DNA from 2 places in the Streptomyces sp. NPDC044704 genome. Region 2 is predicted to be linked to the other one. Evidence: riboswitches for the same ligand, from Rfam matches in the RefSeq annotation. Region 2 holds a riboswitch; the other holds the start of a gene.

Region 1 (4,997 bases), on a different contig from region 2:
GGCCGGTCTGCCGGCCGCCGCCGACCTGCTGGTTCCGCTGGCCCCGGCGCCGCCCGGGATCGCCGCGTACCGGCCGCACACCGTTTCCGAACTGCTGCCCGTGCTGACGCACCGGCTGACCCCCCAGGCACCTCCGGTACCGCCACCGGTCGCCGCCCCGGCGGCCTGAACCGATCCATCCGGATTGCCCATTCGGCCTAGTCCGCTCGGGCCACTAGCGAACCACCCGAAATGACAGGGGAGTTGACCTGAACCGCCCGCACGAGTGATGCGTCCTCAATCCATGAGGACAGCTGCGGGGAAATACCTGCGAAGCAGCCGTCCTGGGGGAAGACTGAGCCCATCCTCCCCGCAGGTGCGGGGACGACCCAGGGGGACGGCCATGAATCACGCATCGAGCCGTAGCGAACAGACCACACCGCAGCGAAAGAACGCATCCATGTGCCAGCACCAGCCTGCCTGCCCGTCATCAGAGTCCGCCGACCGGGAGGCCGCGCGCCCGGTGGCCAACCACCCGGAGCAGGGCTGGAGCCTGCTGTGCAACGGCGTCCTGCTCTTCGAGGACACCGGTGAACTCCTGCCGGACGGCCAGATCATCGCGCCGCACCGCCCGCTCGCGGCGGCCTGACCGACGAGGACGACGAAGGGGCCGGTCCCGGAGCCAAAAGCTCCGGGACCGGCCCCTTCCCACGCGTCAGCGTCCTGTCACCGCATCAGGCGGGATCAGTTGTCGTACTCGTCCAGCGGCGGGCAGGAGCACACCAGGTTCCGGTCGCCGAACGCGCCGTCGATCCGGCGCACCGGCGGCCAGTACTTCTCGGCGGCCGTGACCCCGCCCGGGAAGACGGCCTCGTCCCGGGTGTACGGGTGGTTCCACTCGCCGCCCAGCGCCGCGGCGGTGTGCGGGGCGTTGGCGAGGGGGTTGTCCTCCAGCGGCCACTCGCCGCCCGCGACCCGCTCGATCTCGCCGCGGATGGCGATCATCGCGTCGCAGAAGCGGTCGATCTCGGCGAGGTCCTCGGACTCCGTCGGCTCGATCATCAGCGTGCCGGCCACCGGGAAGGACATGGTCGGCGCGTGGAAGCCGTAGTCGATCAGACGCTTGGCGATGTCGTCGACGCTCACGCCCGTCGACTTCGACAGCGGGCGCAGGTCGATGATGCACTCGTGCGCGACCAGGTTGCCCGGGCCGGTGTAGAGCACCGGGTAGTGCGGCTCCAGACGCTTGGCGATGTAGTTCGCGCCGAGTACCGCCACCTGGGTGGCGCGCTTGAGGCCCTCACCACCCATCAGGCGTACGTACGACCAGGAGATCGGCAGGATGCCCGCCGAGCCCCACGGGGCGGCCGAGATCGGGCCCACGCCCGTCTCGGGACCGGCCGTCGGCTGGAGCGGGTGGTTCGGCAGGTAGGGGGCCAGGTGCGCCCGGACACCGACCGGGCCCACGCCGGGGCCGCCGCCGCCGTGCGGGATGCAGAAGGTCTTGTGCAGGTTCAGGTGCGAGACGTCGCCGCCGAAGTGACCCGGCTTGGCCAGACCCACCAGGGCGTTCAGGTTGGCGCCGTCCACGTAGACCTGGCCGCCGGCCTCGTGCACCTGGGCGCAGATGTCGGCGACGTGCTCCTCGAACACGCCGTGCGTCGACGGGTAGGTGATCATCAGCACGGCGAGCTCGTCGCGGTACTGCTCGATCTTGGCGCGCAGGTCGTCCGCGTCCACCTCGCCGTCGTCGGCGGTCTTGACGACGACGACCTTCATGCCGGCCATCACGGCGCTCGCCGCGTTGGTGCCGTGCGCGGAGGAGGGGATGAGGCAGACGGTGCGCTGCTCGTCACCGTTGGCGCGGTGGTAGGCGCGCACGGCCAGCAGGCCGGCGAGCTCGCCCTGGGAGCCGGCGTTCGGCTGGATGGAGACCTTGTCGTAGCCGGTGACCTCGCAGAGACGTTCCTCCAGCTCCGTGATGAGCGTGAGGTACCCCTCCGCCTGCGCGACCGGGGCGAACGGGTGCAGCTGGCCGAACTCGGGCCAGGTCACCGGTTCCATCTCGGTGGTGGCGTTGAGCTTCATCGTGCAGGAGCCCAGCGGGATCATGCCGCGGTCCAGCGCGTAGTCCTTGTCCGAGAGCTTGCGCAGGTAGCGCAGCATCGCGGTCTCGGAGCGGTGCTGGTGGAAGACCGGGTGCGTCAGGACCTCGTCCGAGCGCAGCAGGCCCTCGGGGAGGGTGTCGGCCGTGGTCGCGTCGAGGGCCTCCAGGTCGGCCGAGACGCCGAAGGCGGCCCAGACGGCGTCGACGTCGGCGCGCAGGGTGGTCTCGTCGCAGGAGAGGGAGACGTGGTCGGCGTCGACCTGGAACAGGTTGACCCCGCCCTCGCGGGCGGCGGCGACGACCTCGGCGGCCTTGCCGGGAACCCGGGCGGTGACCGTGTCGAAGTACGAGCCGTGCACGATCTCGACCCCGCCCGCCGTCAGGCCCGCGGCGATCAGGGTGGCGTAGCGGTGGGTGCGGCGGGCGATCGTCCGCAGGCCGTCGGGGCCGTGGTAGACGGCGTACATGCCGGCCATGACGGCGAGCAGCACCTGCGCCGTACAGATGTTGCTGGTGGCCTTCTCGCGGCGGATGTGCTGCTCGCGGGTCTGCAGCGCGAGGCGGTAGGCCTTGTTGCCGTCCGCGTCCAGGGAGACTCCGACGAGGCGGCCGGGCAGGGAGCGGGCGTGCTTGGCCTGGACGGCCATGTAACCGGCGTGCGGGCCGCCGAAGCCCATCGGAACGCCGAAGCGCTGGGTGGTGCCGACCGCGATGTCCGCGCCCAGCTCGCCCGGCGAGGTCAGCAGGGTCAGGGCGAGCAGGTCGGCCGAGACCGCGACGATCGCGCCGAGCCCGTGCGCCTGGTCGATGACCGGCTTGATGTCCCGTACGGCACCGGAGGCGCCCGGGTACTGGACGAGCACGCCGTAGATCCCGCGCTCGGCGATCTCGGCCGGGATGCCGGCGGACAGGTCGGCGACGACGACCTCGATGCCGATCGGCTCGGCGCGGGTCTCGATCACGGCGATCGTCTGCGGCAGCGCGTCGGCGTCCACGAGGAAGACGTTGCCCTTGGCCTTGCCGACCCGGCGGGCCAGCGTCATGGCCTCGGCGGCGGCCGTGCCCTCGTCGAGGAGGGAGGCGCCGGAGGTCGGCAGACCGGTCAGGTCGGCGACGACGGTCTGGAAGTTGAGCAGCGCCTCCAGGCGGCCCTGCGAGATCTCGGGCTGGTAGGGCGTGTACGCCGTGTACCAGGCCGGGTTCTCCATGACGTTGCGCAGGATCACCGGCGGGGTGAAGGTCCCGTAGTAGCCGAGGCCGATCATCGAGGTCAGGACCTGGTTGCGGTCGGCGAGCGAACGCAGCTCGGCCAGCACCTCGGCCTCGGTCCGCGCCTCGGGCAGGTTCAGCGCCTCGGCGGTCTTGATCACATCCGGTACCGCGGCGGCGGTGAGCTCGTCCAGGGAGCCGTAGCCCACGTGGGCGAGCATCTTCGCCTGCGCCTCGGCATCCGGGCCGATGTGGCGCTGCTCGAAGGGGATGCCTCGCTCGAGCTGAGAGAGCGGAATGCGGTTGGCGGTCATTACGGAGGCCTCCTGGTCGTATGACCTGCGAGGGGCACCACGGCGCGGGCACCCGGACGGCCTCCCCCTCTGTCATCTCAACCTGAGAGCTTCACCGGGCCTCACAGGGGTCGCCCGTGGGGTCCGGCTTTCACCGTCGGTGAGGGGAGGAGCCGGCACTGCGTCCCGGCACCGCCCCTGCTTTCCAGAGTGGCCTCTTCACGTGCGGTACGTATGCCTGAGAGATTCCGGGGAGGATTTGCTCCTTCGGCGCCTCCGTCGAGCTCACTCGGAGGACTCTCCCGCACAGGGTCAACAGCCGTCACCCAGCCTACCAGCGAGGATCTGGACCCTCCCTCGAGTGGCCCCCTCCCCGGATATGCACTTTTGTAGTGATTACGGATGGAGTTGCGACCAAGTGGAGGGACCGTGCAGACCGACATCGATCCGCGCAGCCTGATCGGCCGCAAGGCATTCGACCGCAACGGCGCCAAGATCGGAACCGTGGACGAGGTCTACCTCGACGACGCCACGGGCGTTCCGGAATGGGCGGCCGTGCGGACCGGGCTCTTCGGCCGGGACGCGTTCGTCCCCCTGGAGCCCAGCGAGGTGGTGGACGACGCCCTGCGCGTGCCGTTCGAGCGCTCCCTCATCAAGGACGCCCCCGACTTCGGGGTCGGCCGTCACCTCTCCCCCGAGCAGGAGCTCCAGCTGTACCACCACTACGGCCTGGACGTGGCCCTCCCGTCGGAGTTCCGCCACGCCCCGCCCCCGCCCGCCAAGAAGCGCCGCCGCGCCGCGGGCCGCCTGACCGGACGCAGCTAGTCCTTCCGGCCGCGGCACTGGGAATCGGACGTTCCCACCAGGGGCAGCGGATCGGACGGCTCCAGCTCGGGGTCGTCCACCCGGAAGGTGCGGACCCGGCCGGGCGGGGATCCGGGCCGCTCGAACCGTACGGTCACCCGGCCCACCCCGCTGCCCTGGACCCAGCCGGGCCCGTACACCGCGTGCCGTACGTCGCTCCCGGCCGCCCAGTGCCGCGCGACGGCCGGCCCGTCCGCCCCGGGCTCCCTGGGCGCCCCGGGCGCCTCCACGGCCTCTCCCGCCGCCTCCACGGCATCGGCACCGGCATCCGCAGCCCGCGACGGTGCGTCCGCCCCCTCCGCCCCGTCCGGCGCAACGGCCCCGCTCGCGTCGCCGACCGCCGCCGCGACCCCCTCCGCCTCCGCCTCGGCGGCCAGTACCTGGGCGAAGAGGTCCTCCTGCGTGTAGTCCGCGAGGCCCGTCACGCCGACGCCGAGCAGCCGCACCCCGCCCGTGGTGTCCACGCCCTCCAGCAGCCGCGCGGCGGCCTCCCGCACCACCCCCGGATCGTCGGTGGGGCCCCGCAGGGTCTCGGAGCGGGTCAG
Region 2 (4,997 bases):
TCGTAGAACGGGCGGGTCTGCGCGCGCAGCCACATCGCCACCGGGTCGTGCTCGTCGGCCAGCGCGACCGTGCACACGGGCACCCCCTCGGGCACCGCCCCGACCGACTGCCGCATCATCTCCCGTACGGATTCCAGCGCGGGCGCGGAGGCGTCGTAGAGGTCGAGCCCCACCGCCAGGTACGCCGACCCCAGCGAGGGCTGCACCCAGGCGCGGCGCAGCGAGCGCACGGCGGGCGTGCGGTGCGCGTGGCGGGTCAGCAGCCCGTAGAACTGCGGCAGCTCCAGGGAGGGCTCGGAGAGCCGCAGCGGGCCCGCCGGCATCCGGTCCAGGCCGGTGGCGACGCGCCGCAGGTCGGCCCAGGGCACGCCGAGCCCGCCGCCCTGGGCGTGCGGGTTGACCCACAGGCCCCAGCGGTCCGGGTAGAGGGCGCGGGCGATGTCCCGGCCGGTGACCACCTCGTAGCCGCGGTTCCAGCCGCTCGCGGCCAGTTCCTGCGGGGAGGTCACGCAGGGCGCGTAGCCGAGGCCCTCGACCTCCATGCCGCCGTACTGGGCGTCCGGCGAGCCCGGCTGCCCCTGCCACAGCAGCATCCACAGCCGGCCCTCCGCGAGGGCGTGCAGGAATGACTCGTAGCTCTCATAGCGCCCGGGAGTCACCTGGCGCAGCATGTGCTCGACCTGCCCGGCCGCGGCCGTGCCTGACGCACTCACCCGGTACCCCTCTTCGTCCGCCCGTCGTCCACACGTACCAACCAGCTTAAGCGGCGCTACGGGAGGTAGAAGGGGCGTACGCGCTCACGAATCCACTCCGTGACCGGGTCCTCGGCGGCGTCGAGGAGGATCAACTGCACGGGCCAGGGCGCCGGTACGCGGGCCAGGGCCCGTCCGAGGGCCTCCAGCGGGGCGGCCCGGACCTCGGGATCCCATCCCACCAGGCGGACACCGACGTACAGCTCGGGGGCCCCGCCCTCCACGCTGGCCAGGCAGCGGTACGCGGCGGCGACCACCCCGGTGGCGCGGAACTCCTCCGCGGCGGCGGCCAGGAAGTCGACCGGGTCCTCCTGCCAGTCGGGCTCGAAGAGCCGGACGCGCCCGCCGGTGGCCGGGCCGTCGAGCGGGGTCCGTCCCGTGCGGCACAGCTCGGCGACGGCGGCCGGGGGCAGCGGCACCCCGACGGCCCCCTCCGGGTTCACGGCGATGCCGAGCTGCGGGGGCAGGCCGCGGGCGAACTCCACGGCGGGGGCGACGGCGAAGGCCATGCCGGGCCCGGCGCAGAAGCGGAACTGTGCCTCGGAGCTGTAGACGGGGACGTACGCCTCCCCGCCGATCAGCATCGTGGGCAGGTCGAGGCTCCCCTGCTCGGGGCTGCCGCCCTGGGGCAGCGGTACCCAGACCGGGCTGCGCCCGAGGACCTCCAGGATCCGCTCCCCGGCGTCCGTCTGCCCGAGCGCCGCCCCGAGCACCTGCTCCAACTCGTTCGCCGGCCAGCCGCTGCCCTGCATGTGCCCCTGCCCTCCGTATGTCCCGCCGATGTGCTGCCGAGGCTATCGGCAAGGGGCGCGCCGGCCGGAGCCGGCCGGGGAAGCGGAGTCAGCCGTGGAAGGCGATGGAGGTCACGGCGGCGGCCGAGCGGCGGTCCAGCAGGATCGCGGAGGCGCACCCGGCCGGCGGGCGACCGGCCTCCGCCTCCCGCAGCAGCCGGCGGACGGCGCCGCGGTGCCGGGCGAAGGCGTACGCGGACACGCGGCGCCCCCGCGCCGCCTGCCCGGCGAGGGCCTCCTCGGCGGTGGTGTCCAGCAGCAGCAGGTGCAGGGAGCCGCCCCGGCGGCGGGCGACGGCGGCGAGCAGGCCCCGGACCCAGCTCTGGGTCCCGCAGTCGTGGACCACTACGGATTCGCCGGAGCCGAGCTTGCGCCACAGGCCCCAGTAGTGGGCGGCGCGGACGAGCGGCCGGTACGCGGCGTAGGGGAGGGCGGCGGGCATCCGGTGCTCCCAGCGCTCGCGGGCGTCCTGGGAGTCGATGCCACCCCCCGGGGCGGCCCGCTTGATCAGGGTGCTCTTGCCACCGCCGGGCAGCCCGGAGACCACGACGATGTCCCCGGCCGGGAAACCGAGGCGCTGCGGTACGCACACGGCGGGTCCGCGCAGGTCACGGACCGGTCCGGCGCCTTCGACGAGGACGCGCGGGTCCGCCCCGCGGCCCCGCTGGGCCGGTACCCCGTCGACTGTTCCCGTGGTGGTCATGAGTCCGAATCTCCGCACAGTGTCTCCCCCCGAAATCGGGCCGCGAAAGCCCCGTGCCCACTGAGTGTAAAGAGACGGTAATCCGGCGGTCCCGGTTCCGCTCGTACGTTCTTGCGGGCCCCGCCGCCCGCTCCCGGACGTCCCGTGCAATGATGTGCGCCATCTGGACACCAACTGCATACCGGCCGCTTGAATCCGCGCGGGAGAGTCCCGGCAGGGCCGCAAGGCCGTGCGCGGGCGCCGAAGGAGCAAGTACCTCCCTTGAATCTCTCAGGCCCCGTACCGCGTGGATGAGGCAGATCTGAAAAGCGAGCCGCGACGCGACCGTCCCCCGACGGCCGTCGGCGCGTGCTCCACCCAAGGTGCAAGCCGTGGAATTTCCCCCGTACGCGCGGGAACTCCCGGCGAACCTCTCAGGTTCCGATGACAGATGGGGAGGATCGTCCTCGTCATGTCATGCCCTGGGACCCGGGAGCCACACCCATGAGCACTGCCCCCCGCCTGACCGCGCTCGACGCGCTGCACCGTTCGCTCGGTGCGACCATGACCGATTTCGCGGGCTGGGACATGCCGCTGCGGTACGCCAGCGAGCGCGACGAGCACAACGCCGTGCGCACCCGCGCCGGCCTGTTCGACCTGTCCCACATGGGCGAGATCACCCTGACCGGCCCCGAGGCCGTCAAGGTGCTGGACTACGCGCTGGTCGGCAACATCTCCACCGTCGGCGTCGGCCGCGCCCGCTACACGCACATCTGTCAGGAGGACGGCGGGATCCTGGACGACCTGATCGTCTACCGCCTCGGCGAGACCGAGTTCATGGTCGTCGCCAACGCCTCCAACGCCCAGGTCGTGCTGGACGCGATCACCGAGCGCGCCGCCGGCTTCGACGCCGAGGTCCGTGACGACCGCGACGCGTACGCGCTGATCGCCGTCCAGGGCCCGGAGTCCCCCGGCATCCTGAAGTCCCTCACCGACGCCGACCTGGACGGCCTGAAGTACTACGCCGGCCTGCCCGGCACTGTCGCGGGCGTCCCCGCGCTGATCGCGCGTACGGGTTACACCGGCGAGGACGGCTTCGAGCTGTTCGTCTCCCCCGAGCACGCCGTCGCGCTGTGGCAGGCGCTGACCGAGGCGGGCGCGGGCGTCGGCCTGGTCCCGGCCGGACTGTCGTGCCGCGACACGCTGCGCCTGGAGGCGGGCATGCCGCTGTACGGGCACGAGCTGACCACCTCCCTCACCCCGTTCGACGCGGGCCTGGGCCGGGTCGTGAAGTTCGAGAAGGAGGGCGACTTCGTCGGCCGCGCCGCGCTGGAGGCCGCCGCCGAGAAGGCCGCCACGAACCCGCCGCGCAAGCTGGTCGGCCTGATCGCCGAGGGCCGCCGCGTCCCGCGCGCCGGTTTCCCGGTCGTGGCCGACGGCCAGGTCATCGGCGAGGTCACCTCGGGCGCCCCCTCCCCGACGCTGGGCAAGCCGATCGCGATGGCGTACGTAGACGCGGCGCACGCCGCGCCCGGCACCTCCGGCGTGGGCGTCGACATTCGCGGTACGCATGAGCCGTACGAGGTCGTGGCCCTGCCGTTCTACAAGCGGCAGAAGTAGTTCCGCACACGGCCGAGCCGTGCACCAGCCGTACGGGAAGCCGTCCGGCCGCGTCTCAGTACCCGAGACCGCTGTTCGTATCCACTCCCCCGCATCCAGGAGAATCAGGTCATGAGCAACCCCCAGCAGCTGCGTTACACCAAGGAGCACGAGTGGCTGTCGGACGCCGTGGACGGCGTCGCGACGGTCGGCATCACGGAGTTCGCGGCCAACGCGCTCGGTGACGTCGTCTACGCCCAGCTCCCCGCGGTCGGCGATACCGTCACCGAGGGCGAGACCTGTGGCGAGCTGGAGTCGACCAAGTCGGTCAGCGACCTGTACTCCCCCGTCTCCGGCGAGGTCGTCGAGGCCAACCAGGACGTCGTGGACGACCCGGCCCTCGTGAACTCGGCGCCGTTCGAGGGTGGCTGGCTGTTCAAGGTGCGCCTCTCGGCCGAGCCCAGCGAGGTGCTCTCGGCCGAGGAGTACGCCGCGCTCACCCACTCCGACAACTGACACCCCAGGGGATCTCGATGTCTGTACTGAACACCCCCCTCCACGAGCTCGACCCGGACGTCGCCGCCGCCGTCGACGCCGAGCTCGTGCGCCAGCAGTCGACCCTGGAAATGATCGCGTCGGAGAACTTCGCTCCCGTCGCCGTCATGGAGGCCCAGGGCTCGGTCCTGACCAACAAGTACGCCGAGGGCTACCCGGGCCGCCGCTACTACGGCGGCTGCGAGCACGTCGACGTCGTCGAGCAGATCGCGATCGACCGGATCAAGGCGCTGTTCGGCGCCGAGGCCGCGAACGTCCAGCCGCACTCCGGCGCGCAGGCGAACGCCGCCGCGATGTTCGCGCTGCTGAAGCCGGGCGACACGATCATGGGCCTGAACCTGGCCCACGGCGGTCACCTGACCCACGGCATGAAGATCAACTTCTCCGGCAAGCTCTACAACGTGGTCCCGTACCACGTCGACGAGACCGGCGAGGTGGACATGGCAGAGGTCGAGCGCCTCGCCAAGGAGTCCAAGCCGCAGCTGATCGTCGCCGGCTGGTCCGCGTACCCGCGCCAGCTGGACTTCGCCGCCTTCCGCCGCATCGCGGACGAGGTCGGCGCGTACCTGATGGTCGACATGGCGCACTTCGCCGGTCTGGTCGCCGCCGGTCTGCACC

What was found. A riboswitch is a leader RNA that binds a small molecule or an ion and turns the genes downstream of it on or off. The one in region 2 is predicted to bind glycine.
Region 1: it holds a riboswitch for glycine, as region 2 does, so the genes downstream of both, gcvP (aminomethyl-transferring glycine dehydrogenase) here and gcvT (glycine cleavage system aminomethyltransferase GcvT) in region 2, are expected to answer to the same signal.

The regions. Positions count from the first base shown of each region.
Region 1 covers NZ_JBWKGY010000002.1:9,932-14,928, reverse strand. The annotation lists gene AC07B0_RS04390 (hypothetical protein) at 1-169, shown strand, start outside; gene AC07B0_RS04385 (DUF5999 family protein) at 440-628, shown strand; gene gcvP (aminomethyl-transferring glycine dehydrogenase) at 724-3,609, opposite strand; glycine riboswitch at 3,669-3,803, opposite strand; glycine riboswitch at 3,805-3,903, opposite strand; gene AC07B0_RS04375 (PRC-barrel domain-containing protein) at 4,018-4,413, shown strand; gene AC07B0_RS04370 (DNA polymerase IV) at 4,410-4,997, opposite strand, start outside.
Region 2 covers NZ_JBWKGY010000007.1:152,702-157,698, reverse strand. The annotation lists gene AC07B0_RS19480 (enhanced serine sensitivity protein SseB C-terminal domain-containing protein) at 1-713, opposite strand, end outside; gene AC07B0_RS19475 (enhanced serine sensitivity protein SseB) at 770-1,504, opposite strand; gene AC07B0_RS19470 (AAA family ATPase) at 1,593-2,246, opposite strand; glycine riboswitch at 2,437-2,541, shown strand; gene gcvT (glycine cleavage system aminomethyltransferase GcvT) at 2,730-3,845, shown strand; gene gcvH (glycine cleavage system protein GcvH) at 3,957-4,340, shown strand; gene glyA (serine hydroxymethyltransferase) at 4,358-4,997, shown strand, end outside.